DNA from 3 places in the Citrobacter portucalensis genome. Region 1 is predicted to be linked to each of the others. Evidence: predicted binding sites of a transcription regulator. Region 1 holds the regulator's gene; each other region holds the start of a gene.
The links. Region 1 encodes PhoB, which activates phosphate uptake and scavenging genes when phosphate is short. Its sites were predicted from a motif close to CTGTCATAAAACTGNCNNAT; they were not measured.
Positions count from the first base shown of each region.

Region 2: LY264_RS16570 (phosphoethanolamine transferase) is a predicted target of PhoB. The motif match lies at 2,985-3,004, and genes of this name have one in related genera.
Region 3: acuI (acrylyl-CoA reductase (NADPH)) is a predicted target of PhoB. The motif match lies at 4,999-5,018, and genes of this name have one in related genera.

Region 1 is NZ_CP092466.1:3,851,820-3,861,651, reverse strand. Features, by position in the region: gene mak (fructokinase) at 1-249, shown strand, start outside; gene araJ (MFS transporter AraJ) at 277-1,449, opposite strand; gene sbcC (exonuclease subunit SbcC) at 1,642-4,785, opposite strand; gene sbcD (exonuclease subunit SbcD) at 4,782-5,984, opposite strand; gene phoB (phosphate response regulator transcription factor PhoB) at 6,175-6,864, shown strand; gene phoR (phosphate regulon sensor histidine kinase PhoR) at 6,915-8,210, shown strand; gene brnQ (branched-chain amino acid transporter carrier protein BrnQ) at 8,616-9,832, shown strand, end outside.
Region 2 is NZ_CP092466.1:3,392,575-3,402,406, forward strand. Features, by position in the region: gene ldtB (L,D-transpeptidase) at 1-745, shown strand, start outside; gene LY264_RS16555 (anion transporter) at 840-1,949, opposite strand; gene mntR (manganese-binding transcriptional regulator MntR) at 1,946-2,419, opposite strand; gene mntS (manganase accumulation protein MntS) at 2,606-2,734, shown strand; gene LY264_RS16570 (phosphoethanolamine transferase) at 3,011-4,591, shown strand; gene ompX (outer membrane protein OmpX) at 4,732-5,247, opposite strand; gene rhtA (threonine/homoserine exporter RhtA) at 5,659-6,546, shown strand; gene dps (DNA starvation/stationary phase protection protein Dps) at 6,850-7,353, shown strand; gene glnH (glutamine ABC transporter substrate-binding protein GlnH) at 7,719-8,465, shown strand; gene glnP (glutamine ABC transporter permease GlnP) at 8,603-9,262, shown strand; gene glnQ (glutamine ABC transporter ATP-binding protein GlnQ) at 9,259-9,832, shown strand, end outside.
Region 3 is NZ_CP092466.1:472,721-482,552, forward strand. Features, by position in the region: gene accC (acetyl-CoA carboxylase biotin carboxylase subunit) at 1-1,232, opposite strand, end outside; gene accB (acetyl-CoA carboxylase biotin carboxyl carrier protein) at 1,243-1,713, opposite strand; gene msrQ (protein-methionine-sulfoxide reductase heme-binding subunit MsrQ) at 2,106-2,705, opposite strand; gene msrP (protein-methionine-sulfoxide reductase catalytic subunit MsrP) at 2,706-3,710, opposite strand; gene acuI (acrylyl-CoA reductase (NADPH)) at 3,830-4,804, opposite strand; gene csrD (RNase E specificity factor CsrD) at 5,030-6,970, shown strand; gene mreB (rod shape-determining protein MreB) at 7,277-8,320, shown strand; gene mreC (rod shape-determining protein MreC) at 8,387-9,409, shown strand; gene mreD (rod shape-determining protein MreD) at 9,410-9,832, shown strand, end outside.

The sequences.
Region 1 (9,832 bases):
GCGGAGCAGGCGTTGAGCCGCTATGAGCGTCGTCTGGCGAAATCACTGGCACATGTGGTGAATATTCTCGATCCGGACGTCATTGTGCTGGGGGGCGGAATGAGCAATGTCGACCGACTGTATCAAAACGTTCCGGCGTTGATTAAGCAGTTTGTCTTTGGTGGCGAGTGCGAAACGCCTCTACGCAAGGCGCTACACGGGGATTCCAGCGGTGTACGCGGTGCGGCCTGGCTGTGGCCGCAGGAGTAAGGTTCGCGTAGCCGGGTAGCGCAGATGCTATCCGGCAGCGTGTGTCATCTGGGGGACTGCGCGCTTCAGGCGACCGTACAGCAGCAGTGACGACATCGCAGAAAACGACAGCAGTGCCGCCGGCAGCGTCACGTAGTTGTAGGCAAAGCCCAGCGTCAGCATCATGCCACCGCAGTAAGCGCCAATCGCGCTACCGAGATTAAAGGCAATTTGCCCGCCAGCCGCACCCAGCAGCTCCCCTCCTTTAGCATTTTGCAGCAGCAAAATTTGCAGCGGTGCCGACAGGGCAAACAGGCCCGCGCAGCAAATAAAGGCGAAGGTCAGCGACGCGGCTTTGATCCCGCCAAAGGCAAAGAGCAACAGCAGAGCCAGCACAATCACGAAGTCGGTTATCACCGCAATGCGCAGCGGCGTATAGCGACCAGACAGCCGACCGCTCAGCAGATTTCCCAACACCATTCCTAATCCTACCAGCATCATGATGAAGGTCATCAGCGCTTCGGAAAAGCCGGAGATGAACATCATGTATGGTTTGACGTAGCTGAACCAGGCGAAAACCCCGGCGTTACCAAACATGGTGGCGGAGAAAATGAGCCACGGGGCGGGGCTTTTCAAAAAGTGAAATTGTTCGCGCAGGTTTCCTTTTGCTTCATCGCTGATGATGGGTACCCAAAAAGCGACCGAGACCATCACGGCGATATTAAAGACGGCAATCAGCAGGAACGTATAGCGCCAGCTAAATTCCTGACTCAGCCAGGTGCCGACGGGAATGCCAACCAGATTGGCAACGGTCATCCCCGAAATCATGCCCGCGACAGCGGCGGTGACTTTTCCCGGGCGGGCGAGCTTCGACAGGATAATTGCGCCAACGCCAAAAAACGCGCCGTGCGGGAAGCCTGAAACCAGCCTGCCCACCGCCAGCATAAAATACGAGGAGGAGAGGGTGAAAATGGCGTTGCCAATCACACACAGTGTGACCAGAAACAGCAGAATATGCTTGAGCGAAAAGCGGCTGGAAAAGAGTGCAATAATGGGAGCGCCCAGCACTACGCCAAAGGCGTAAAACGAGATCATATGGCCAGCGGCAGGAATAGAAATACCCACGTCCTGCGCCAGCTCGGTGAGAACGCCCATGATGCCAAACTCGGCCATGCCCAGCCCAAATGTTCCCAGCGCTAAAGAGAAAATGACTTTTTTCATACCACCTGCCAACAAGAAAGACGCAGGATGTGCGTCATAGCGGCGAACGTTCGCCGCCAATAGCGATAGCTTGCGGATAAGCGAAGTGGAATGCCATTTCATATCCGTCCCTGAGTATGCATTATTGTGCTACATAGCGTGCCGGATAGCGATGACGCTTATCCGGCCTGTGACACCACATCCGCTGGCCGATTACTCCACCGCAAACATTTTGTCGAGTTTGCTGTAGCCCAGACCGTTGATTTTTTTCACCTTGATCTGCACCGGAATGCGTTCTTTCATTGCTTCGACGTGGCTGATCACGCCAATGGTTTTACCGCTAGCGTTGAGCGCATCCAGCGCGTCCAGAGCGGTATCCAGCGTTTCGCTGTCCAGCGTGCCGAAGCCTTCGTCGAGGAACAGGGAGTCAATTCGTGTTTTGTGGCTGACCAGATCGGACAATGCCAGCGCCAGCGCCAGACTCACCAGGAAGCTCTCGCCGCCGGAGAGCGTACGCGTGTCACGCACCGCATCGGCTTGCCAGGTATCGACCACCTCCAGCTCCAGCGCTTCGCTGGCCTTGCGCTGCAACAGATAGCGACCGTGTAGACGGGTTAACTGGTTGTTGGCAAGCCAGACCAGGTTATCCAGCGTCAGTCCCTGGGCAAATTTGCGGAACTTATCTCCCTCTTTCGAGCCGATCAGCGCATTCAGATAGCCCCAGTCTTCGACCTGTTGCGCGACGTTATCAATCTCCTGCATCAGCGCCTGCTGTTGCTGGCGGTTTTCAGCATCCTGCCTGAGTTGCTGGCGAATTTCTCCCTGACGAGTGGTGTTATCCCGCAGCAGTTGGGTGAGCTGCGCCAGCGTGTCGCGAAGATGTTGTGCCGTGAGCGTGAGATCCACCCCGGTTGGTTGCTGCTGTTGATGAGTCGCCAGCGCCTGCTGGGCCTGATTAAGCAGCGTTTGTGCCTGTTGTTGCTGGACTTCCAGCGATTGTTTCAACTGCTCAAGACGGTTGAAGGTCTCTTCATCCAGCAGGGCGGCGATAAAGGCGTCACGATTGTCAAAGATGCTGGCCTGCAATGCGGCATCAAATTGTGCCTGAATTTCTGCGGCGTGCTGAACGTCCTGTGCTTCTTGCTGCTGCAAGGTTTGCCACTGTCCCTGTAAAGAGAGGCAATCGTCGTGCACCTGCCGCCAGTTTTCCAGCGACAGATCCTCAATGTTTTCAGAAAGCACCTCAGATTCTGGCAGCGTTTCCAGCAGCGGCGCAAGCTGGGCAATCCGGGCCTGTAACTCAGTCAGTTCATTCTGGCGCTGTTGCCACATTTGCGCTTCGTTCGCCCGTTCGCTTAACCATGAGGAGACTTCATCCTCGGGCGGAAGGGCCAGGCCATGACGGTCCAGCTCTGAGGTTAACGTCGCCTGGCGCTGGTCAATATGCTGTTGGAGTTGAGTAATCTGTTCGGTATGCGCGGCGATTTGCGCCTGCAGGGTATGACGCAAGCTTAACTGGTGAAGCTGTTGTTCGTACTCTTCCTGAGCGGCCAGCCACGGGGCAATGTCATCCTGCGGTTGTAGCGATACGTTGAGGCTGGCGGTAACGGTCAGCCACTCTTGAGTAAGTGCTTGCTCCTCCTGAGAAAGCCTCTGTGCTTCATGTTCATCGCGCTGAAGTTGCTGCGTTATCGCCTCAAGCTGCCCGCGCAGGGTTGAGCCCTCATCGGCCAGCGTTTTGACCTCTTTTTCCAGCGCTTCACGTCGTGCCTGATTTACGCTCAGCTCAAGCGTCTGGTAACGCTCGATAGCCGGATGTGTAGTAGAGCCACAAAGCGGACAAGGTTTGCCGGATTCCAGTAATGCCCGATGGCTTTCCAGATCTTTGATGCGGGCTTCCTGCTCGCAAATGAGTCTCACATCGGTAAGCTGCTGGTTTTTATCTTTATAGCGCTGACGTTTCTCGGCAAGTACCGCGTTGCGCTGGGTCAGCTCTTGCTGGCGCTGCACCAGTGAAGCGCGTAGCTGTGCCAGCTGCTTTTGCTTCGGGGCGATTTGCCCGTGCAGATTACTGAGGCGCTGGCGTAGTGGACGAAGCTGCACATGTTGCGCCAGCGCTTCTGTCACTTCCTGCGGCGAAAGGGTCAGCGCAGGAAGCGCCAGCGCATCGAGCTTAAGTGTGTCGTTCTCCCGCAGCTGCTGCCACTGGCGTAGCTGGGCGCTGGCGTCGGACTGTTGCGCCAGCAGCGCTTTCCATCCTGCCAGTTCGCTACTCCATAAGCGGAAGCGGTCATGTTCGTTCAGCCAGTCGGTTAAGGTCTGTTGTTCGGCGAGTATCGCGGTCGATTGCGTGTGCGCCTGCTGACGGATGCGCCCGCGCAGCGCTAATCTGCTTTGTAAGCGAGCATTCACTTCCTGAATCTTCTGGCGAGTACGCTCGATAGTAGCCGTTTGTTCCTGGATTCGCTCCCAGTGAGGGCGCAATGCTCTGGCCGGCTGCGCCAGGCTCAGCGCTGCCAGCTGCGGCTGCGCGTCTTCTTGCGCCTGAAGTGCTGCCTGTAATGCCTGCTGGTGGCGGTTTATGTCCGTCTGAAGCTCATTTTGCCGAATAAGCCAGTTGAAGTGCTGTTGCTGGGTTTGTTGGCTGGTAAGGTATTGTTTTTCTTCGTCAGTAAGTACCTGCAAACTTTCCGTCAGGGACTGCACCTGCTCTGGTGCTAACAGCGCCACGCCGCTGGCCTGGGCCTGCAGTTTTTCCAGCTCCGTACGCGCTGACTTGTGCTTTTCAAACACCATGGCGGAGATTTGGCCGTAGATCTCAGTACCAGTTAACTCTTCCAGAAGCTCGGCGCGCTCTTTCGGTTTGGCATTAAGAAAGGCGGCAAACTGGCCCTGAGACAGCAGCATCGAACGGGTAAAACGCCCGTAATCCAGCCCGGTAAGCTCGGCGGTCATCTCCAGCTTGTCTTTGACTTTATCGGCGAGGATTTTACCGTCCGCGCAGCGGGCCAGCTCTACGCGTGGGACCTGCAGATTGCCCTCAGGTTGGTTGCGTGCCCGGTTCTGGCTCCAGAATGCGCGGTAGGCTTCGCCGCGCACCTCAAACTCGACCTCGGCCAGACACTCCGCGGTGTCGCGGGTCATCAGGTCGTTTTGCGACTGTGACACGGTATTCAGGCGCGGCGTTTCGTGGTACAGGGCGAGGCAAATCGCGTCCAGCAGGGTGGTTTTCCCCGCGCCCGTTGGCCCGGTGATGGCGAATAACCCGTTACTGGCAAAAGGTTCTGCCGTGAAATCGACTTTCCATTCTCCCTTCAGGGAGTTGAGGTTCTTCAGGCGCAGGCTGAGAATTTTCATGCTTCACTCTCCCTGGCAAGCGTGTGTAAGGTTGCGCTAAACAGCTGATTCAGCCGGTTGCGCTGAGGCTCCTCGATCTCTTCCAGCGCCAGGCGGCGGTCAAAAACTTCCGTTACGCTTAGCTCGCTTAACGTTTCGCGTCGTTCATTGGCCATAATACGTTCACGTTGTTCCCGACTGCGGCGCACCAGTAACACCTCGACCGGTAAATCTTCGGTTAAGGCCTGGATCTTACGTTGCATGTCATGCAGATAGTCGTCGGTGGTGATTTCAATATCCAGCCATACCGGCGGCTCTTGCTGTACGTCGCGCCACTGCTCAAGCTGGGCGGTAATGGCGGCTAAATCGCCTTTCAATACTGCAAGCGGCTGGGTGACCGGTACGGTGAGATTTTCAACGGCCCTGAGTTTCCCCGCTTCGAAACTCACCAGATGTACACATTTGCTTTTGCCGCACTCGTCAAAACTGAGGGCAATCGGTGAACCGCAGTAGCGAATATGTTCCGTGCCGCCGATAATCTGCGCCCGGTGAATATGCCCCAGTGCGATGTAGTCCGCGGGTGGAAAGTTTTGCGCCGGAAAGGCGTCCAGCGTACCGATATAAATGTCACGTACAGCGTCACTTTTACTGGCGCCAACGGTGGTCAAATGCCCGGTCGCAATGATGGGCAGGTTTCGATCGCCACGCAGCGTGCAGGCGTCCTGATACTGCTGCTGGTAATAGTCGGTGATCGCCCCCAGCAGATGCTGCTGTTTTTCTTGTCCGGTTAGCCCTGCCTGGCTGGTAATGATGTCACGTGGTCGTAAGAAAGGAACCGGACACAGGATTGCTCCCGGCGTGCCATCACGTTGCGGCAGCACCTGCGGCGCATGGCCGGCGCTGGCAACGACCGTGGTGTTGAGAAACGCCAGAATATCGCGGGATTCATTGAGCGTGGCGACGGAATCGTGGTTGCCTGCCAGCACGACCAGATGACAACCGGTTTGCTGCAGATTGACGACAAAACGGTTATACAGCTCACGGGCGTAGCTTGGCGGTGAGCCGGTATCGAAAATATCGCCCGCCACAATAATGGCATCCACCTGCTGGGATTGTGCCGTCTCCAGCAGCCAGTCGAGAAAGGCCTGATGTTCAGCGGCGCGGCTCTTGCTGTAGAAATTTTGGCCCAGATGCCAGTCAGACGTGTGAAGGATGCGCATAAGAGTTCCATGACGATAAAACAGTGGCGGGGATTATAACCTTTCAAGGACGGTAATATCTTGTCTCCGGGCTGTCATAATTCGTCTGGCTGCGTTAAACCTGGACTATCTTTTCATAAATCTGTCATAAAACTGACGCATAATGGCACCGTATTGATGGCAAACGATTTAATTATAAACAGGGCAAATCATGGCGAGACGTATTCTGGTCGTAGAAGATGAAGCTCCAATTCGTGAAATGGTCTGCTTCGTGCTCGAGCAAAACGGTTTTCAACCCGTAGAAGCCGAAGACTATGACAGTGCTGTGAACCAACTCAATGAACCCTGGCCGGATCTCGTCCTGCTTGACTGGATGCTTCCCGGCGGCTCGGGTCTACAGTTTATTAAGCATCTCAAGCGCGAAGCCATGACGCGGGACATCCCCGTGATGATGCTGACGGCGAGGGGAGAAGAGGAAGATCGCGTCCGGGGTCTGGAAACCGGTGCGGATGATTATATTACCAAGCCGTTTTCTCCCAAGGAGCTGGTGGCGCGTATTAAAGCTGTGCTGCGTCGTATTTCCCCCATGGCGGTGGAAGAGGTTATTGAGATGCAGGGGCTGAGTCTTGATCCCACTTCGCATCGCGTGATGACCGGCGAAGAACCGCTGGATATGGGGCCGACCGAATTCAAACTGTTGCACTTCTTTATGACTCACCCCGAGCGCGTCTACAGCCGTGAACAACTCCTCAATCATGTCTGGGGAACCAATGTCTACGTAGAAGACCGGACAGTGGATGTGCATATCCGCCGCTTACGTAAAGCGCTGGAGCACAGCGGACACGATCGAATGGTGCAGACAGTTCGCGGGACGGGATATCGTTTTTCGACCCGCTTTTGACTGACAAGAATCAGGGCCTGATGGATTAGGCCGTTTATGGAGTAAGACGTTTGCTAGAACGATTGTCATGGAAAAGGTTGGTACTGGAGCTGATCCTGTGCTGCATACCGGCATTTATCCTTAGCGCTTTTTTCGGTTACCTGCCCTGGTTTTTACTGGCGTCGGTAACGGGCCTGCTTATCTGGCATTTCTGGAATCTATTACGTTTATCCTGGTGGTTATGGGTCGACAGAAGTATGACGCCGCCGCCGGGGCGAGGCAGTTGGGAGCCGTTGTTATATGGGCTGCATCAAATGCAGCTTCGCAACAAAAAGCGCCGTCGAGAACTGGGTAACCTGATTAAACGTTTTCGCAGCGGGGCGGAATCCCTACCCGACGCGGTGGTGTTGACCACCGAAGAAGGCGGTATCTTCTGGTGTAACGGACTGGCTCAGCAGGTTCTGGGACTGCGTTGGCCGGACGATAGCGGGCAAAATATTCTTAACCTGCTGCGCTACCCGGAATTCACACAATATCTGAAAACGCGCGATTTTAGCCGGCCAATCAATCTGGTGCTCAATACCGGACGGCATCTGGAAATTCGCGTGATGCCCTATACCGATAAGCAATTGTTGATGGTGGCGCGCGACGTTACCCAGATGCACCAGCTGGAAGGTTCACGGCGTAACTTTTTCGCCAACGCCAGCCATGAGTTGCGCACACCGCTGACGGTGCTGCAAGGCTACCTGGAAATGATGCAGGAGCACCCGCTGGAAGGGACAACGCGCGAAAAAGCACTGCATACCATGCGTGAACAAACGTACCGTATGGAAGGCCTGGTGAAGCAGCTGCTGACGCTGTCAAAAATTGAAGCTGCGCCGACGTTGCAGCTGAATGAGAAAGTCGATGTGCCCATGATGCTGCGCGTGATCGAGCACGAAGCGCAAACCCTGAGCCAGCATAAACATACGTTTACCTTTGATGTCGATAACAGCCTGAACGTGCGAGGCAACGAGGAGCAGTTGCGTAGCGCTATCTCGAATCTCGTGTACAACGCGGTGAACCACACACCAGCGGGAACGCACATTACCGTACGCTGGCAGCATGTGGCGTCGGGGGCGGAGTTTTGCGTGGAAGACAACGGTCCGGGCATTGCCCCCGAGCATATTCCACGTTTGACTGAACGTTTTTATCGTGTGGATAAGGCGAGATCGCGACAAACGGGCGGTAGCGGGCTGGGTCTGGCTATCGTGAAACATGCGCTGCATCATCACGACAGCCGTTTGAACATCGAAAGCGAACCAGGCAAAGGGACGCGATTTAGTTTCATGATCCCGGAACGTTTCATTGCCAAAAGTAACGGCTAAGACGTATTCGTAAGATAATCTTTCCAAAAGCCAGCGCAAGCTGGTTTTTTTTATGTGGTCAATAGATGCCTCCTGAATTTCACGACGTTTGATTGTTTTTTGTTCGAACTATTACCCATACCTTTTTCCATGAAATGGTGTTTTGTGCTAACCCTATTTTTCATATCGCTATATTGTTCTGGTTTTTGGATCCCACCTTGCTTTAAAACGTTATAAGCGTTTAAATTGCGCTCCAGGTGCTGTCATACCGACTGCATTTACGCGGTAAATCGAAAAACTATTCTTCGCCGCGCCAGGTCGGGAGTGTTTCCCGCTGGAATTGAGCAAAAATGCCGCTGTATTGTCCCCCAGGGAAAGGCAAAAATTTACTATTTTCAACACCACATCCACAGGCAGTAAGACTTTATGACCCATCAGTTAAAATCGCGCGATATTATCGCTTTGGGATTTATGACATTTGCACTGTTCGTTGGTGCAGGTAACATCATCTTCCCCCCAATGGTTGGTTTGCAGGCAGGTGAACACGTCTGGACTGCGGCTTTTGGCTTTTTGATTACGGCCGTTGGCCTGCCGGTACTTACCGTTGTCGCGCTGGCGAAAGTCGGCGGTGGTGTGGACCGACTGAGCACGCCTATCGGTAAAGTTGCCGGTCTGCTGCTGGCGACCGTTTGCTATCTGGCCGTTGGGCCGTTATTTGCTACCCCGCGTACCGCGACGGTCTCTTTCGAAGTCGGGATTGCACCGCTGACTGGTGACTCTGCGCTGCCGCTGTTTATCTATAGCGTTATCTATTTCGCGATTGTCATTCTGGTTTCGCTTTATCCGGGCAAACTGCTGGATACGGTGGGCAATTTCCTGGCACCGCTGAAAATTCTGGCACTGGTGGTCCTGTCTGTCGCTGCAATCATCTGGCCAGCTGGCCCGATCAGTAATGCGATGGAAGCCTATCAAACTGCGGCGTTTTCTAATGGCTTCGTGAACGGGTATCTGACCATGGATACGCTGGGCGCGATGGTGTTTGGTATTGTTATCGTTAACGCCGCTCGCTCGCGTGGTGTTACTGAAGCGCGTCTGCTGACCCGTTACACCGTTTGGGCGGGTTTAATGGCGGGTGTGGGCTTAACGCTGCTGTATCTCGCGCTGTTCCGTCTGGGTTCAGATAGCGCGATTCTGGTCGATCAGTCTGCTAACGGCGCGGCGATTCTGCATGCGTATGTTCAGCACACCTTTGGCGGTGCAGGAAGCTTCCTGCTGGCGGCGCTGATTTTCATCGCCTGTCTGGTCACCGCGGTTGGCCTGACCTGTGCGTGCGCAGAGTTCTTTGCCCAGTACGTTCCACTGTCTTATCGTACGCTGGTATTTATCCTCGGCGGCTTCTCGATGGTGGTTTCTAACCTGGGTCTGAGCCATCTGATTCAGATCTCTATTCCGGTGCTGACGGCTATCTATCCGCCATGTATCGCACTGGTTGTATTAAGCTTTACCCGCTCATGGTGGCATAATTCTTCCCGCGTCATTGCACCTGCGATGTTTATCAGCCTGATTTTTGGTATCCTTGATGGCATTAAAGCTTCTGCAATTGGCGACGTGTTACCGGCCTGGACCCAGCGTTTACCGCTGGC
Region 2 (9,832 bases), 460 kb from region 1:
GTATCAGATGGGTCTGTCTAACATGCTGGAAGCCAACCCGGGCGTGGATACCTTCCTGCCGAAAGGCGGCACCGTGCTGAACATTCCTCAGCAGTTGATCCTGCCGGATACCGTGCATGAAGGTATTGTTATCAACAGCGCTGAAATGCGTCTGTACTACTACCCGAAAGGCACCAACACCGTAATTGTTCTGCCGATCGGTATCGGCCAGCTGGGCAAAGACACGCCAATCAACTGGACAACCAAAGTAGAACGTAAAAAAGCGGGCCCAACCTGGACGCCAACGGCGAAAATGCATGCGGAATACCGCGCTGCGGGCGAGCCGCTGCCAGCCGTTGTTCCGGCAGGTCCGGATAACCCGATGGGACTGTACGCGCTGTATATCGGTCGCCTGTATGCCATCCACGGCACCAATGCTAACTTCGGCGTAGGCTTACGCGTCAGCCACGGTTGCGTGCGTCTGCGTAACGACGACATCAAATTCCTGTTTGAAAATGTGCCAGTCGGCACCCGTGTACAGTTTATTGATGAGCCGGTAAAAGCCACTACCGAACCAGACGGCAGCCGTTACATCGAAGTACATAACCCACTGTCTACGACTGAAGCACAGTTCGAAGGCGGAGAAATCGTACCGATTACCCTGACCAAGAGCATTACCAGCATCACCGGCCAGTCTGACGTCGATCAAGCCGTCGTTGAGCAGGCGGTACAGAACCGTTCAGGTATGCCGGTTCGTTTGAACTAATCTGCTATATATGCCCGATGGCGCTACGCTTATCGGGCCTACCAACGCAGTAGGCCGGATTAGGCGCCAGCCGCCATCCGGCACATCACATCAATTACATCAACAGCAGCAAACCATACCCCACCAGCGCCGCCCATATCAGCATCGGTACCGAATACCAATGAAAACGCCACCAGATCCGTCGGTCGTTTGCCATCCGTAACGCAATGAGATTCGCCAGCGATCCCGGCAACAGACCAAAGCCGCCCACATTAACCGCCCAGGCCAGCAGCAACGTCGGCGGGACATAGTTCAGCAGCAAAATCGTACTGGGCACATTACTGATAAACTGCGACAGGCCAATAGCCGTTAACCAAAGTCCCGGTGCTGAGAGCGTGCCAATCTGGTGGGAAATCCCCTGCAAGGCCGGGAGCTGCGTCAGCAAATGCACATCAATGAACATCGCCATAAATACTAACAGCAACGTCCAGTCCACGCTGAGGATCACGCGACGCGCCAGTACCATGAACCCTGCCGCCACAATAGCCAGACCCCACAGCTCTTGCTTTAACTCCAGCGCCGCCAGGAAGATGATATACAGCGCCAGACAACTCCATACCAGGCGTGGTTGCCAGTCAGGCGCGCGCGTACCGGTATGATAGTGCAACGCTTTATGCGGGAAACTGAACCAGCACAGCACCACCAGCGTCAGCATCATGGCCCCCGCAAGCGGCGCCATTTGCCAGGTAAACGCGGTAAACGATAAGCCTGAGCGTCCCCACATCAGAATGTTTTGCGGATTACCTATTGGCGTGAGCAACGATCCGGCGTTTACCGCCAGCGCCTCAAAGATAATCAGGCGATTCACCGGAATGGCACATAATTTTTTCAGGGTGATGGTCAGCGGAACAACAATAAACAATGCAACATCGTTGGTCAGAAACGTCGACAACAACGCCGCCGCCAGCACCATAAATATCGCCAGCTGGCGCTCTGTTTTGAAGCGGCGGGTCATCTTGCGACCTAACACATCGAAATAACCGCTTAGCTCCACGCCTTTGGTCAGTAACATCAGGCCGCTAAGCGTGATTATCGTGTGCCAGTCAATCGCCCCTGGCCAGGACCGGGGCGTAAATGGCGTAAACAGACTCAGTACAACCCCAACGATGATTAACAGCTGGAAAAAACGATCGCGCTGTAAAGCACGTAATAAAGGAAAACTCATTCAGAGCCCGTTCCTTGCTGTTGCGTAAACCGGCTAAAAGCCTCCAGCGTTTCCTTACTGACGTGATGCTCCATCCCCTCCGCGTCGCGACGGGCAATTTCCGGGCTGATGCCTAACATCAACAGGAAATTTTCCACAATCTGATGACGTTCCCGGCTCTCCTGGGCTAGTCGTTCACCTTCTGCGGTTAAAAACACCCCACGCCACGGGATCATTTCAATCAATCCGACTGAAGCTAGGCGCTTAAGCATTTTAGCAACCGTCGGCTGGGAAACCCCAAGTCGCGCTGCCATATCCACCTGGCGCGCTTCACCTACCTCAATAATGAGATCGGAAATCAGCTCTACGTAGTCATCAATCAGTTCGCGGCGATGCGCCTCCCGGACCTGACGAAATCCTTCAACGTGTTCTTCGACATTCACCAATTGCGTCACTTTTTTTGTTGTTGGCATACCTGCGCGACGACTCATTCTGCTTCCTCGTTACTGTGACGCGTTAACGGCATCTGATTAGAGAGCGCTCATTGTAAACCAGAGTTGCGTGGGCACAAAAAATTAACGTTTTAGCAATAGCTATATAATATAGCCTGTGCTATATCTGTATATAATAAAGACATCCCTCAAGGACTGATGGGATCGTGAAGTCAGGAGGTTTACATGAATGAATTTAAGAGGTGTATACACGTGTTTAGCCACTCTCCCTTTAAAGTACGGTTGATGCTGATCTCTATGCTGTGTGACATGATTAACAGCAAACCAGAGCAGGATAAACCTTCAGAAAAATAATGCGGCGTCGCGGTACGCCGCTTCATTTTCCTGCCGTCATTCGGGTACAGTGGTGGTTTTCGTCTCAATAACCCTTCTTTTTGTCAGTTTTGCCACGTCCCTCGCAAAACAATTTCTTTGTAGTAGTTGACCTTCTCTTGCGCACACTCTATCTTTTCGCAGCCCTGCGTATATTGCGGCTCGCGGATGCGGACCCTATCCCTCTTCTCGCTCTCTCAGGCAGGCAATGACCCTTAGCGCCAGGGTAAGCACATGGCGTTTTTGTAACAGTGGCATATGAATTTAACCCTCAAAGATTCAATCATTGCTCGTAGCCGAGCGATTAGTCCGTGGACTGGCCTCTATTTCTTACAGTCTTTGCTGATCAACCTTGCACTGGGCTATCCGCTTAGCCTGCTCTATAGCGTTGCTTTCACCTGCATATTGATGCTGCTGTGGCGTAGCGCGCCGCGCGCGCAGAAAGCACTGATTGGCATTTGCTCACTCATTGCAGCAATGTACTTTCCGTTCGGCCAGGCTTATGGTTCACCGAACTTCAATACCTTGCTGGCGCTGCACTCAACCAATATGGAAGAGTCAACCGAGATCCTGACCATCTTCCCCTGGTACAGTTATCTGGTTGGAGTGTTTATTTTTGCCCTTGGCGTTATCGCCGTACGCCGTAAAAAAGATGTGCAGCAGCGCAGCTGGAATAAGTTCGACAGCATTTGTTTGCTGTTTAGCGTTGTCGCATTCTTTGTTACCCCGGTACAAAACCTGGCCTGGGGCGGCGTGTTCAAGCTGAAAGACACTGGCTATCCGGTTTTCCGTTTCGCCAAGGACGTTATCGTCAATAACAACGAAGTGCTCGACGAACAAGAGCGTATGGCGAAACTGTCGAGCGTAAAAGACAGCTGGACGGTAACCGCCGTTAAACCGAAGTATCACACCTACGTCGTGGTGATCGGCGAAAGCGCCCGCCGCGATGCGTTAGGGGCGTTTGGCGGCCACTGGGATAACACCCCGTTTGCCAGCTCCGTTAACGGCTATATCTTCGCGGATTACATTGCGGCCAGCGGTTCAACGCAAAAATCGCTCGGCTTAACGCTTAATCGGGTAGTGGATAATAAACCCCAGTTCCAGGATAACTTTGTCACCCTGGCTAACCGCGCGGGCTTTCAGACATGGTGGTTTTCCAATCAGGGACAGATTGGTGAATACGATACGGCCATCGCCAGCATTGCGAAGCGCGCTGATGAGGTTCAGTTCCTCAAAAGCGGTGACTTCGAAGCGGATAAAAACACCCGTGACGAAGCGCTGTTGAAGATGACTGCCCAGGTGCTGGCAACCGAGCGCACCCAGCCACAGCTCATCGTGCTGCATTTAATGGGTTCGCATCCGCAGGCCTGTGACCGAACGCAGGGTAAATACGAGACTTTCGTCCAGTCAAAAGAGACATCTTGTTATCTGTACACCATGACGCAGACGGATGACCTACTGCGCCAGCTTTACGAGCAGTTACGTAACAGCGGTAATAGCTTCTCGATGGTCTATTTCTCCGATCATGGCCTCGCGTTTAAAGAGCGGGGAAAAGAGGTGCAGTACCTGGCGCATGACGATCAGTTCCAGCAGAATTTCCAGGTGCCTTTTATGGTGCTGTCGAGCGATGATAAAGCGCATCGGGTGATTAAAGCCCGTCGCTCCGCCAATGATTTCCTCAGCTTTTTCTCGCAGTGGACGGGGATAAGCGCAAAAGAAATCACCAACAGCTACCGCTTTATCTCAGAGAAAAAAGCCGGGCCGGTGTACATCACCAACTTCAAACTGCAGAAGGTGGACTACAACCATCTGGGTACCGATATTTTCTCAACCAAATAATACGCTTGTAGGCCGGATAAGGCATTTTGCTACCGATGCCTGATGCGCTGCGCTTATCAGGCCTACAACGACATTCCTTCCTGCATTACACGCAAAAAAAATCCGCCCCAAGAGGCGGATTTTTCATATCACCGAAGTGATTAGAAGCGGTAACCCACGCCAGCAATCCAGGTGCCAACGTCAACGCTACGAATACGGCTCTGCTCGTAGGAGAAGTCCAGAGCAACGTTTTCGATCGGGTTGAACTGCAGACCAGCACCGTAAGAGAAACCGTAGTCGCTGGTGCTGTGGTTGTCAGCCGGAGATGCTGCGTTCTGGAATTTACCGTAACCAACACCCACTACACCGTAGATGCTTGCCCAGTCGTTCAGACGGTAAGCCGGACCAGCAGTGATGCCGTAGTATTGGGTTTTGTTGTAGTCGCCAGAAGCATCGGTACGATCTTTTTCAGTGTAAGTGAAGGAACCGATAACACCCAGCGGGTTGTTGTCCTGCTCGTAGCGATACTTCAGGTTGAAACCGTTCATTTTGTTCGCTGCGCCCTGAGCATCGCTCTGAGCGTAACCACCGGTAACGGTAGAAGTAGCAGCTACAGCAGTACCTGCGGAGAAAGCCAGAACAGCGGCCAGTGCTGAAAGACATGCAATTTTTTTCATAACCACCTCAAATGTGCTTCAAGTAAATCTTAAGTTTTAAATATACCAAAAATTGATGGGAAACTCTTTGCGATTCGCGATGTCTAACGGGGTCTTTCATGTAACAGAACATTTCAAAAACCCGCTATCTCTTTCAATTAACATCACTTTTTCAACTGAAAATACCATTATTGCGCGCACAATATGGCACATTCATCCAGAATATTCCTAATCACACAGATTATTAATCCATCATTTTCATGCCATTGTACGGAACTGAGCAATTTTTTTTTCAACGAATACTCAACCAGTTGAGCGTAATTCCATTACACTCGCTGTTTTACTTTTCTATACATAAAATCATCTGCGTCGTAACCATGCTGAAGCGTGGCACAGATGGAGACGTGTAATCATCATTTGACAGGAGAAAGGATGCCGGGGTTGTCACGTAAAGCGCCAGTCTGGTTGCCTATTTTGGTTTTGCTTATTGCTATGTCCTCCATTCAAAGCGGAGCATCACTGGCAAAATCTTTGTTCCCACTCGTCGGTGCGCCGGGCGTTACCGCGCTGCGCCTTGCGCTGGGCACGCTCATCCTTATCGCTTTCTTTAAGCCCTGGCGTTTACGATTCGCCAAAGAACAACGCCTGCCGCTACTGTTTTATGGCCTGTCTCTGGGCGGGATGAACTATCTTTTCTACCTGTCTATCCAAACCGTCCCACTGGGAATCGCCGTGGCGCTGGAATTTACCGGCCCGCTCGCGGTAGCGCTGTTTTCATCCCGACGCCCGGTGGATTTCATTTGGGTTGCGTTGGCAGTACTCGGGCTCTGGTTCCTGCTGCCTCTGGGTCAGGACGTTTCTCACGTAGATTTAACCGGCGCAGCGCTGGCGCTGGGGGCTGGCGCCTGCTGGGCCATCTATATTCTTACCGGGCAGCGAGCCGGGGCGGAACACGGTCCGGCAACCGTCGCAGTAGGGTCATTCATTGCAGCTCTGGTATTTGTACCAATCGGCGCACTCCAGGCCGGAGATGCCCTGTGGCACTGGTCCATACTGCCGTTAGGTCTGGCCATTGCAGTCCTCTCTACTGCGCTTCCCTATTCGCTGGAGATGATTGCTTTGACGCGCCTGCCTACACGTACTTTCGGTACATTGATGAGCATGGAACCCGCGCTGGCAGCGGTTTCCGGAATGATCTTCCTCGGTGAAACGCTGACGCTTATCCAGACGCTTGCTCTGGGCGCCATTATTGTCGCATCAATGGGCTCTACGCTCACTATTCGTAAAGAGCCACAAATAAAACAAGTCGACGTGAATTAACCACGTATTATTCTGCATGGTTTGCATAATCATGCAGAATATCCAATTGTAAATCTGCGTGATAATAATTCTAATAAATATAATTTTCTCACCCGCATATTTCATTTAATCTTAAAATTAACATAAAAATAACACCGCGCAAGTAACAAGATACTCATTGTATTGATTTTATTTGATATTTTATATTTACCATCTTCTTCGCTATTAAAGTGATAGGCAACACCGGAAACAAAAATCCAAATTTAGCGCTATACTTAATTCCGTTGAAGAGTTGGGACATAAATATCAAGAGGATATGAAAATATGAGTACCGCGAAACTGGTAAAAACAAAAGCATCCGCCCTCCTTTATACCCGCAACGATGTGTCTGATAGCGAAAAGAAAGCGACCGTAGAACTGCTGAATCAGCAAGTAATCCAGTTCATTGACCTGTCATTGATCACTAAACAGGCTCACTGGAACATGCGCGGTGCAAACTTCATTGCAGTACATGAAATGCTGGATGGCTTCCGTACAGCTCTGACCGATCACCTCGATACCATGGCTGAACGCGCCGTACAGTTGGGCGGTGTGGCACTGGGCACAACTCAGGTTATTAACAGCAAAACGCCTCTGAAAAGTTACCCGCTGGATATCCATAGCGTACAGGACCACTTAAAAGAGCTGGCCGAACGTTATGCCGTAGTTGCAAACAGCGTACGTAAAGCTATCAGCGAAGCAAAAGACGAAGATACCGCGGATATCTTTACCGCAGCTTCTCGCGACCTCGATAAATTCCTGTGGTTTATCGAAGCCAACATTGAGTAACAGCAGACATAAGAATTACCTATATAACCCTCGCTTCGGCGGGGGTTTTGCACATCTATGGTGCATAACATTGATCATTCGTCACTCCAAAGTAAATTATTTGTAATAATCACCTCACACAATCGTTAACGAAAGATTGTTTTATCAACAATTTTTACGCTAAATAGTCATACCGTTTGCACCGTGACTGGTTCGCACCAAATGAGTGCCCCAAAACAGTGCAGATTATTCGCTATGCCCTACTTATTGTGCAGAGAAACGAGACACCCTCTTGTTAAAACAATGAGTTGCAAAATTGGCACGATTTTTTCATTAAGCCATATGTTCTCGCAGGGGATCGCCCCGTGGATATAAAAGGAAATCCTATGAAGTCTGTATTAAAAGTTTCACTGGCTGCACTTACCCTGGCTTTTGCGGTGTCCTCCCATGCCGCAGATAAGAAACTGGTTGTCGCAACCGACACCGCGTTTGTACCGTTCGAATTCAAACAGGGTGACAAATACGTTGGTTTTGATGTGGATCTGTGGGCTGCCGTGGCCAAAGAACTGAAGCTGGATTATGAACTGAAGCCAATGGATTTCAGCGGCATCATCCCGGCTCTGCAAACCAAAAATATCGACCTGGCACTGGCAGGTATCACCATCACCGATGAGCGTAAAAAAGCGATCGACTTCTCCGACGGCTACTACAAAAGCGGTCTGTTAGTGATGGTGAAAACGAATAACAACGACGTCAAAAGCGTGAAAGATCTGGATGGTAAAGTCGTCGCTGTGAAGAGCGGCACCGGTTCCGTTGATTACGCGAAAGCGAATATCAAAACCAAAGACCTGCGTCAGTTCCCGAATATCGATAACGCATATATGGAACTGGGCACCAACCGCGCAGACGCTGTACTGCACGACACACCAAACATTCTTTACTTCATCAAAACAGCTGGCAATGGTCAGTTCAAAGCTGTAGGCGAATCGCTGGAAGCCCAGCAGTACGGTATCGCCTTCCCGAAAGGCAGCGACGACCTGCGTGAGAAAGTGAACGGCGCGCTGAAAACGCTGAAAGAGAACGGTACTTACAACGAAATCTACAAAAAATGGTTCGGTACTGAACCTAAATAATAACCGGCAGCGTTGCCCGGTAGCGTGATGCTTACCGGGCCTACGCCTGGATTTTTGAGACCTGTAGGCCGGATAAGCACAGCACATCCGGCAAAACGGGCATTTGAATATTTACACCACGGTAACAGGAACGACATATGCAGTTTGACTGGAGTGCCATCTGGCCCGCCATCCCGCTTTTGATTGAAGGCGCCAAAATGACCCTGTGGATCTCGGTCCTCGGTCTGGCTGGCGGTCTGATAATCGGACTTGCAGCAGGGTTTGCGCGCACTTTCGGCGGTTGGATCGCCAACCACGTAGCGCTGGTGTTTATCGAGGTCATTCGCGGTACGCCAATCGTTGTGCAGGTAATGTTTATTTACTTCGCTCTGCCAATGGCATTTAACGATTTACGCATTGACCCCTTTAGCGCCGCCGTTGTCACCATCATGATCAACTCCGGGGCCTATATTGCGGAAATCACCCGCGGTGCGGTGCTCTCAATCCATAAAGGGTTCAGCGAAGCCGGTTTGGCGCTTGGACTTTCACGCACAGAGACTATCCGCCACGTTATTTTACCCCTCGCACTGCGTCGTATGCTGCCACCGCTGGGCAACCAGTGGATCATCAGCATTAAAGATACCTCGCTGTTTATTGTCATTGGCGTCGCTGAACTGACCCGTCAGGGCCAGGAAATCATTGCCGGTAACTTCCGCGCACTGGAAATCTGGAGCGCCGTTGCGGTGTTCTATCTGATCATTACGCTGGTGCTGAGCTTCATTCTGCGTCGTCTGGAAAGAAGGATGAAAATCCTGTGATTGAATTTAAAAACGTTTCTAAGCACTTTGGTCCAACTCAGGTGCTGCACAATATTGACCTGAACATTGAGCAGGGCGAAGTGGTGGTGATTATCGGTCCGTCCGGGTCCGGTAAATCTACCCTGCTGCGCTGTATTAACAAACTGGAAGAGATAACCTCCGGTGATCTGATCGTCGACGGTCTGAAAGTAAACGATCCGAAGGTAGACGAGCGCTTAATCCGTCAGGAAGCCGGAATGGTATTTCAGCAGTTCTACCTGTTCCCACATCTGACGGCACTGGAAAACGTCATGTTCGGACCGCAGCGCGTACGCGGGGCGAATAAAGAACAGGCCGAGAAACTGGCGAAAGAGCTGCTGGCAAAAGTGGGTCTGGCCGAACGTGCACATCACTACCCTTCTGAACTGTCCGGTGGTCAACAACAGCGTGTGGCTATTGCCCGTGCGCTGGCAGTAAAACCGAAAATGATGCTGTTTGATGAGCCAACCTCAGCACTCGACCCGGAACTGCGTCATGAAGTTCTGAAAGTGATGCAGGATTTGGCGGAAGAAGGGATGACCATGGTGATTG
Region 3 (9,832 bases), 1.7 Mb from region 1:
ATGATCAGTTCCTGCAATGCGTTTTTCATACGGGCGATAGCGACGTCGCGGTTTTCGCCATAGCAGATCAGCTTACCGATCATTGAGTCATAGTACGGAGGTACGGTGTAGCCTGCGTAAATATGAGACTCCCAACGCACACCAAAGCCACCCGGCGCGTGGAAACGCGTGATTTTACCCGGGCTTGGCAGGAAGGTGTTCGGGTCTTCGGCGTTGATACGGCATTCTACCGCATGGCCTTTAACCACAACTTCGTCCTGCTTGATGGACAGCGGTTGGCCCGCTGCGATGCGCAGCTGCTCTTTGATCAGATCAACGCCGGTGATCATTTCGGTTACCGGGTGTTCAACCTGAATACGGGTGTTCATCTCAATAAAGTAGAACTCGCCGTTTTCGAACAGGAACTCGAAAGTACCCGCCCCGCGATAGCCGATATCAACACACGCTTTGGCGCAACGCTCGCCGATGTAGCGACGCAGTTCCGGGGTAATGCCTGGCGCTGGTGCTTCTTCGACAACTTTCTGGTGACGACGCTGCATGGAGCAGTCACGTTCTGCCAGATAAATTGCGTTACCCTGACCGTCAGCCAGCACCTGAATTTCAATGTGGCGTGGGTTTTCCAGGTATTTCTCCATGTAGACCATGTCGTTATTGAAAGCGGCTTTTGCTTCCGCTTTGGTCATGGAGATGGATTGTGCCAGTTCGGCATCGCTGCGCACGACGCGCATACCGCGACCGCCGCCGCCGCCGGAGGCTTTGATGATAACCGGGTAGCCGATGCGTTTAGCATGAGCGCGGTTAGCGTCCATGTCATCGCCCAGCGGGCCGTCAGAGCCTGGGACTGTCGGTACGCCCGCTTTCTTCATCGCGGTGATTGCGGACACTTTGTCGCCCATCAGGCGGATGGTGTCGGCTTTCGGGCCGATGAAGATAAAGCCAGAACGCTCTACCTGCTCAGCAAAATTGGCGTTCTCAGAGAGGAAGCCATAGCCCGGGTGAATTGCCACCGCGCCGGTGATTTCAGCGGCGCTGATGATAGCCGGGATGTTCAGATAGCTTTTTACGGACGGAGCCGGGCCGATACAGACCGTCTCATCCGCCAGCAATACGTGTTTTAAATCGCGATCCGCACTTGAATGCACAGCGACAGTCTTGATGCCCAGTTCTTTACAGGCACGAAGAATACGCAGGGCAATCTCGCCGCGGTTGGCGATAACAATTTTATCCAACATGTTCGCCTCGTTATTCGATGACGACCAGCGGCTCGTCAAATTCTACCGGTTGACCACTTTCTACCAGAATCGCTTTAACTACGCCGGATTTGTCGGCTTCGATCTGGTTCATCATTTTCATGGCTTCAACGATGCACAGGGTATCGCCCGCATTCACTTTCTGTCCGATTTCGATGAACGCTTTAGCATCCGGGCTCGGGGTGCGGTAGAACGTACCAACCATTGGGGAGCGTACGATGTGACCACTGATTTCCGCTGCTGCCGGAGCTTCCATACTTGGAGAGGCAGTTTGTGCGACAGCGTTAGACAGAGCTGGTTGCTGCATCACTGGTGCAGCATAAGCCTGTTGCATCATCGGAAAACTTGCAGCTGGCGCCGCACGGCTGATGCGTACAGATTCTTCGCCTTCAGAAATTTCCAGTTCGGAGATGCCTGATTCTTCAACCAGCTCGATCAGTTTTTTAATCTTACGAATATCCATGAGTGGGTTCCGTACTCTTTGTTTAGTGAGATTGTGACAGGCGTTTTACCGCCGTCTGTATAGCATTTTTATAACAGTGAGTGACAAGATGCCACGCATCTCAGGCGCTGCACTGGGTGCTGCTGCCATTAAGTGAGATTGCCAGACTTGTTAGTCATTGTGCGGCTATCTTCTGCCATTTTCGGGTAAAAGACAAAATATACCTTCAATATGCGATTGTCACCCTTTCAGCGCCTTAAAAACGCTACCGGGGATAGCAAAGTCGCACATTATAACTATTTCGTAGCAATTGGCAGCTAAATACTGGTCTTATCAGGGAAGATAATCAACCGTTAACATGTAAAGAAAATCGGATCGTCCGTGTTTTGCAACGCACTGCACATATCGTGAAACTACCGCCACCACTGGCGAAACTTCTTGTAACGGCACGCTAATAGCACCGCAGCGAGCGCTGCATAAATAATCGGTTGAGGGGAGATAATTTTTACCGACCACAGATAATGTATGGGTGCCAGGATCGCCAGAAGATAGACGAAGTTGTGCAAAGACTGCCAGTTTTTACCCAGCTTTCGCTGCGCAGCCTGCGTGGATGTTAAGGTGAGGGCGAATAATATGACCCAACTGACAATGCCCAAGGTTAAATAAGGCCGCGTAATTAATTCCCGCCCTAACAACGCCAGATTATTAATGCCCAGTTCCAGTAACGCGTAGCTGGTTAAATGCAGTGTTGCCCAGGCGAAACACCATAGCCCTAACAGGCGACGTGTGCGTATCAATAATGGCTGTTTAGCGTAGCGCGCGAGTGGAGAGACCAGCAAGGTTGCCAGCAAGAATTTCAGAGCTGTCCTACCAGTAAAGTGCAGGATATCTTTGACCGGATCCGCGCTCAGACCGCCGTGATTTATCGCCCAAAATAGCCAGATAAACGGCAAAAAACCGGCAAGATGCAGGCAAAATTTCAGCCCGGTAATGTGCTTTGCGGTCAGTCGCACTTAAAAATTCTCCTGCAAATTGAGTCCGCGATACAGTGACGCAACCTCTTCGGCATAGCCGTTAAACATCAGCGTGGGCTGACGCTGTACGTCCAGAATACCGCCAGCGCCAATAAAACGCTCAGTGGCCTGGGACCAGCGGGGATGATCGACATGCGGATTCACGTTGGCATAAAACCCGTATTCATTGGGCGCGGCCAGATTCCAGGTTGTCGGAGGGCGTTCGCGCGTGAGTTTGATACTCACGATCGACTTAATGCCTTTAAATCCATATTTCCACGGCACAATTAAGCGAATGGGCGCGCCATTTTGTGGCGGAAGGGCCTTACCATAAACCCCCACGGTAAGCAGTGTGAGTGGGTGCATCGCTTCATCCAGGCGTAACCCTTCAACATAGGGATACTTCAGCCCGCCGCCAATAAAGCGATCTTTTTGCCCTGGCATTTCTTCCGGTGCGTACAGCGTTTCGAACGCGACATACTTCGCATTGCTGGTGGGTTCCACTTGCGCCAACAGTTTATGTAACGGGAAACCAATCCACGGCACGACCATTGACCAGGCTTCCACGCAGCGCATGCGGTAAATCCGTTGCTCCAGCGGGAAACGGGTGGTCAAGGTATCGTGATCGAGAGTGAGTGGTTTGGCGACCTCACCACTGATTTTTAATGTCCACGGATCGGTTTTCAGACTGCCGGCGTTGGCCGCTGGATCCGCTTTGTCGAGACCAAACTCATAGAAGTTGTTGTAGCCAGAAACTTTATCCGCTGGCGTTAAAGGAAGCGAATTTTGCCAGGCGGTGGGCTTGCTGAAATCAAGCGGCTTACCCGCAGGTGCCGGAGGGCGGTCATTACCCTTAAACCAGCTAAGAAGGTCGGCCTGCGCAGAGAGGGGCAAAGATAACGCGGCTGCGCTGATCCCTAATGCTTGCAGTACCTGACGGCGCTGCATAAAAAAAGCCGACTCGGCGGTGACGTCGGCTTCTGTAAATGGACGTAATTTCTTCATAACAGACTCCCGGCTTACGCGTCATAACTGACAGGGGACGCGTAGTTAATATGGCAGGGAGTCTGTAGATGTGCCGCGAAATTTCGTTAATTAAGTGTAAATTTCTGCGCCAGAGTCTGTTACTTCACCTTCACCAGCGTACGGCCTTGCACCTGGTTATTGATGATGGCATCGGCGAACTTCGGCGCATCCGCCAGCGTAATTTCCGTTGCAGCCTGAGCATAGAACGATTCCGGCAGATCCTTAACCAAACGCGCCCAGGCTTCTGCACGGCGTGCCGGCGGGGTCATCACCGAGTCCACTCCTTGCAAACGAACGTTACGCAGAATGAATGGCATCACGGTGGTTGGCAGAGCGAAACCGCCCGCCAGGCCGCAGGCGGCAACACAGCCGCCGTAGTTCATCTGCGCGAGGACTTTCGCCAGAACTTTGTCGCCAACGGTATCCACCGCGCCAGCCCACAGCTGTTTTTCCAGCGGGCGAGATTCAGCAAATTCATCGCGGCCAAGAATGCGGTTAGCGCCCAGGCTTTTCAGGTAGTCGTGGGTGCTTTCACGACCCGAAACCGCCGCAACCTGATAACCCAGCTTATGCAGTAACGCAACGGCCGTGCTGCCCACGCCTCCGCTGGCGCCAGTGACGACAATCTCACCGTCTTGCGGACGAATTCCTGCATCTTCAAGCGCCATGACGCAAAGCATGGCGGTAAAGCCAGCGGTACCGATGACCATGGCTTTACGTCCATCCAGCCCTTTTGGCAACGCAACCAGCCAGTCGCCTTTCACGCGTGCGCGTTCTGCCAGTCCACCCCAATGATTTTCACCTACGCCCCAACCGGTCAGTAAAACCTCCTGACCCGCATGAAAACGGGGATCTTCGCTTGCTCGCACGGTACCAGCGAAATCGATACCAGGAATCATCGGAAAATTACGAATGATTTTTCCCTTGCCGGTGATAGCCAGGGCGTCTTTATAGTTCAGGCTTGACCAGTGGACATCCACCGTCACATCGCCTTCCGGTAGCTGATTTTCGTCGAGGGGTTGAACGGATGCGAGGGTTTTTCCGTCCTGCTGTTCTAAGATCAAAGCCTGCATAACCTGTCCTCAATTCGTATAGTGGATTGGAAAATTAATAATGAAGACTATACTCGCTAATCAAAACATGATGCCGATTCTGCGCAATAAATTGCCAGATATACCTGATTTGGTAGTATGCCCTCACAGTTTGTATAAATTGGCGGATTTTGTGGTCAGTTTTGCATTTTAGAGTCGATTTATCACTTTCAGGCCTGTTTCATAACTGTCGGAGTTAACACAAGGATGCGATTAACGACGAAATTTTCAGCTTTTGTCACGCTGCTTACTGGGTTAACGATCTTCGTGACTCTGATCGGCTGTTCGCTGAGTTTCTACAACGCTATTCAATATAAGTTCACCACGCGCGTTCATGCAGTCGCGACGGCGATTGATACGCATCTGGTCTCCAGAGATGTCGTTGCGTTAACTCCGCAAATAGATGAACTGATGGTTTCTGTTGATATCGTGCGCATCGAACTGTTGCAGGGCGAAAACGTGGTGTATGACCACTCACGGACCAGCAGCTACCGACCGGCAGGGACAAACAATCTCTACCGCGAGATTACCGTACCGTTGGTTAAGCATCCGGGTATGTCATTGCGTCTGGTTTATCAGGATCCGATGGGTAACTATTTCCATTCGCTACTGACCACCGCACCGCTCACGATAGCCATTGCTTTCATTATTCTGATGCTCTTTTTGTCTGTGCGCTGGCTTCAGCGCCAGCTTTCGGGTCAGGAGCTGCTGGAGATCCGTTCTACGCGTATTCTGAACGGCGAACGTGGACCGAACGTGCGGGGAACGGTCTATGAATGGCCTGCGCGTACCAGCAGTGCGCTCGATATGCTGCTGACTGAAATTCAAAATGCCCGCGAGCAACGCAGCCGCCTGGATACGCTGATTCGTTCCTATGTCGCGCAGGATACAAAAACCGGGCTAAGCAACCGCTTGTTCTTTGATAACCAACTGGCCACGCTGCTGGAAGATCAGGAAAAAGTAGGCTCGCATGGCGTCGTGATGATGGTGCGCCTGCCGGACTTTACGCTGCTGCGCGATAGCTGGGGAATCACCCTCGCGGAAGAACAAATCTCGACGCTGATCAATTTATTGTCGACTTTTATGACGCGCTATCCGGGCGCGTTGCTGGCGCGCTACCACCGTAGCGATTTTGCTATCCTGCTGCCGCACCGTACTCTAAAAGAGGCGGAAAGCATCGCCGGGCAATTATTAAAAGCGGTAGATGCACTTCCGGCTAATAAAATGATCGATCGTGCCGATATGGTTCATATTGGCATTTGCGTTTGCCGCAGCGGTCAGTCGCCGGAGCAAGTAATGGATCATGCCGAAGCTGCCACCCGGAATTCGGTATTGCAGGGTGGAAATAGCTGGTCGGTCTATGATGACTCGCTGCCGGAAAAAGGTCGGGGCAATGTACGCTGGCGAACGCTGATCGAACAGATGCTCAGCCGGGGTGGGCCAAGAATTTATCAAAAGCCTGCGGTAACGCGCGAAGGCCGGGTGCACCATCGGGAGTTGATGTGCCGTATTTTTGATGGCAACGAAGAGGTCATTTCGGCGGAATATATGCCGATGGTCCTGCAATTTGGTCTGGCAGAAGAATATGACCGTTTGCAGATAAGCCGTCTGATCCTGCTTTTGGGCTACTGGCCGCAGGAAAATCTGGCGATGCAGACAACGGTTGAATCGCTTATTCGTCCACGTTTTCAGCGCTGGCTGCGTGATACGCTGATGCAGTGCGAAAAATCATTACGCAAACGCATAATTATTGAACTTGCTGAGGCAGATGTCTGTCAACATATCAGCCGGTTACAGCCCGTTATCAGATTGATGAATGCGCTGGGCGTGCGTATTGCCGTTACGCAGGCGGGGTTAACACTGGTGAGCACCAGTTGGATCAAAGAGCTTAACGTTGAGTTATTGAAGCTACATCCAAGTCTGGTGAGGAACATTGATAAGCGAACGGAAAATCAGCTTCTGGTTCAAAGCCTGGTGGAGGCCTGTTCGGGAACTCCCACGCAGGTTTACGCCACGGGCGTACGTTCGCGTAGTGAGTGGCATACGCTGACAGAACGCGGAGTTGCGGGTGGGCAAGGGGATTTTTTTGCCGCATCACAACCACTTGACACTAACGTGAAAAAATATTCGCAAAGATACTCGGTTTAACCTGCCGTTTAATTTGTTTTCACGTAGAATAACGCGCGCTGTGCCTTCTGGGGGTGTGCTTGCCTGCTCGCCAGGTTGTAACAGCAAACATGCAGGTGAATGACCTTTGACAGGTTGCAAACAAAAGCGAGGAGTGCTGCTGATTTATTCAGCCCTGATGGACTCAGGCCGGTTTTGTAACAAAGGAAACGAACTGCACTAATTTTCACCGTAGCAGATGATTTTTGCGCCTTGTCGCTGCTGCGTGTGGTTGGTAAAGTAAGCGGATTTTGTTTTCCGCCCCAGCTTTCAGGATTATCCCTTAGTATGTTGAAAAAATTTCGTGGCATGTTTTCCAATGACCTGTCCATTGACCTGGGTACCGCGAATACCCTTATTTATGTAAAAGGACAAGGCATCGTATTGAATGAGCCTTCTGTTGTGGCCATTCGTCAGGATCGTGCCGGTTCGCCGAAAAGCGTGGCTGCAGTAGGTCATGATGCGAAGCAGATGCTGGGTCGTACGCCGGGCAATATCGCTGCAATTCGCCCAATGAAAGACGGCGTTATCGCTGACTTCTTCGTGACTGAAAAAATGCTCCAGCACTTTATCAAGCAAGTGCACAGCAATAGCTTCATGCGCCCAAGCCCGCGCGTACTGGTGTGTGTACCGGTTGGAGCAACTCAGGTTGAACGCCGTGCGATCCGTGAATCCGCTCAGGGCGCAGGTGCTCGTGAAGTGTTCCTGATCGAAGAGCCGATGGCGGCCGCGATCGGTGCGGGTCTGCCAGTCTCTGAAGCAACCGGTTCAATGGTTGTTGATATCGGTGGTGGTACCACTGAAGTTGCCGTTATCTCCCTGAACGGCGTGGTTTACTCCTCTTCTGTCCGTATTGGCGGCGACCGCTTCGATGAAGCCATCATTAATTATGTTCGTCGTAACTACGGTTCACTGATCGGTGAAGCGACCGCAGAACGTATTAAACACGAGATCGGTTCCGCTTATCCGGGTGACGAAGTGCGCGAAATCGAAGTTCGCGGTCGTAACCTGGCTGAAGGCGTTCCGCGCGGCTTTACCCTGAACTCTAACGAGATTCTGGAAGCTCTGCAGGAACCACTGACCGGTATCGTAAGCGCAGTAATGGTTGCACTGGAACAGTGCCCGCCGGAACTGGCGTCTGACATCTCCGAACGCGGTATGGTGCTGACCGGTGGCGGTGCGCTGCTGCGTAACCTTGACCGTCTGTTAATGGAAGAAACCGGTATTCCAGTTGTTGTTGCTGAAGATCCGCTGACCTGCGTGGCGCGCGGCGGCGGCAAGGCGCTGGAAATGATCGACATGCACGGCGGCGACCTGTTCAGCGAAGAGTAATCGGATGCAGGTTGGGTAGCCCCCGCGGGTTGCCCTTCCGCTCTGATACGAGAATACGCATAGACTATGAAGCCAATTTTTAGCCGTGGCCCGTCGCTACAGATTCGCCTTATTCTGGCGGTGCTGGTGGCGCTCGGCGTTATTATTGCCGACAGCCGCCTGGGTACGTTTAGTCAAATCCGAACGTACATGGATACCGCCGTCAGTCCTTTCTACTTTATCTCAAATGGTCCTCGTGAATTACTCGACGGCGTGTCGCAAACGCTGGCTTCGCGTGACCAACTCGAACTTGAAAACCGGGCGTTGCGTCAGGAACTGCTGCTGAAAAATAGCGAACTACTGATGCTGGGGCAATACAAACAGGAGAACGCGCGTTTGCGTGAGCTGCTGGGATCGCCATTGCGTCAGGACGAACAAAAGATGGTGACGCAGGTCATCTCAACGGTTAATGACCCTTACAGCGATCAGGTTGTGATCGACAAAGGGAGCGTTAACGGCGTCTATGAAGGTCAGCCGGTTATTAGTGACAAAGGCGTAGTAGGTCAGGTCGTGGCGGTGGCTAAATTGACCAGCCGCGTGCTGCTGATTTGCGATGCGACGCATGCGCTGCCCATTCAGGTACTGCGTAACGATATCCGCGTGATCGCTGCGGGTAACGGCTGCACCGACGATCTTCAGCTCGAACACCTGCCAGCCAACACCGACATTCGCGTTGGCGATGTGCTGGTCACCTCGGGTCTGGGTGGACGTTTCCCTGAAGGTTATCCGGTTGCTGTTGTTTCTTCCGTTAAGCTGGACACTCAGCGTGCTTATACCGTGATTCAGGCTCGCCCGACTGCGGGTCTGCAGCGTCTGCGCTATCTGCTGCTGTTGTGGGGTGCCGATCGTAATGGCGCAAACCCGATGACGCCGGAAGAAGTACACCGCGTTGCTAATGAACGTCTGATGCAGATGATGCCGCAAGTTCTGCCTGCACCAGATACTATGGGACCGCCTGCGCCAATACCAGCACCTGCAACAGGCGTGGCTCCAGCGCCCGCAGATACCACGCCGCCACAACCTGCTCCGCGTAAGCCGGGAGGACAGTAAGTGGCAAGCTATCGTAGCCAGGGACGTTGGGTGATTTGGCTCTCGTTCCTTATTGCACTGTTGCTGCAAGTCATGCCCTGGCCGGATGACATTCTGGTTTTCCGACCAAACTGGGTGCTGCTCATCTTGTTGTATTGGATCCTGGCACTGCCGCATCGCGTAAATGTGGGCACGGGATTTGTGGTGGGTGCCATACTGGATCTCATCAGCGGCTCCACGCTTGGCGTGCGCGCATTGTCGATGAGTATCATTGCTTATCTGGTCGCGTTGAAATTCCAGCTATTCCGAAACCTCGCGCTCTGGCAACAGGCGCTGGTGGTCATGTTGTTATCACTGGTCGTGGATATTATTGTTTTCTGGGCCGAGTTTTTAGTGATCAACGTCTCTTTCAGACCTGAAGTGTTCTGGAGTAGTGTAGTGAAT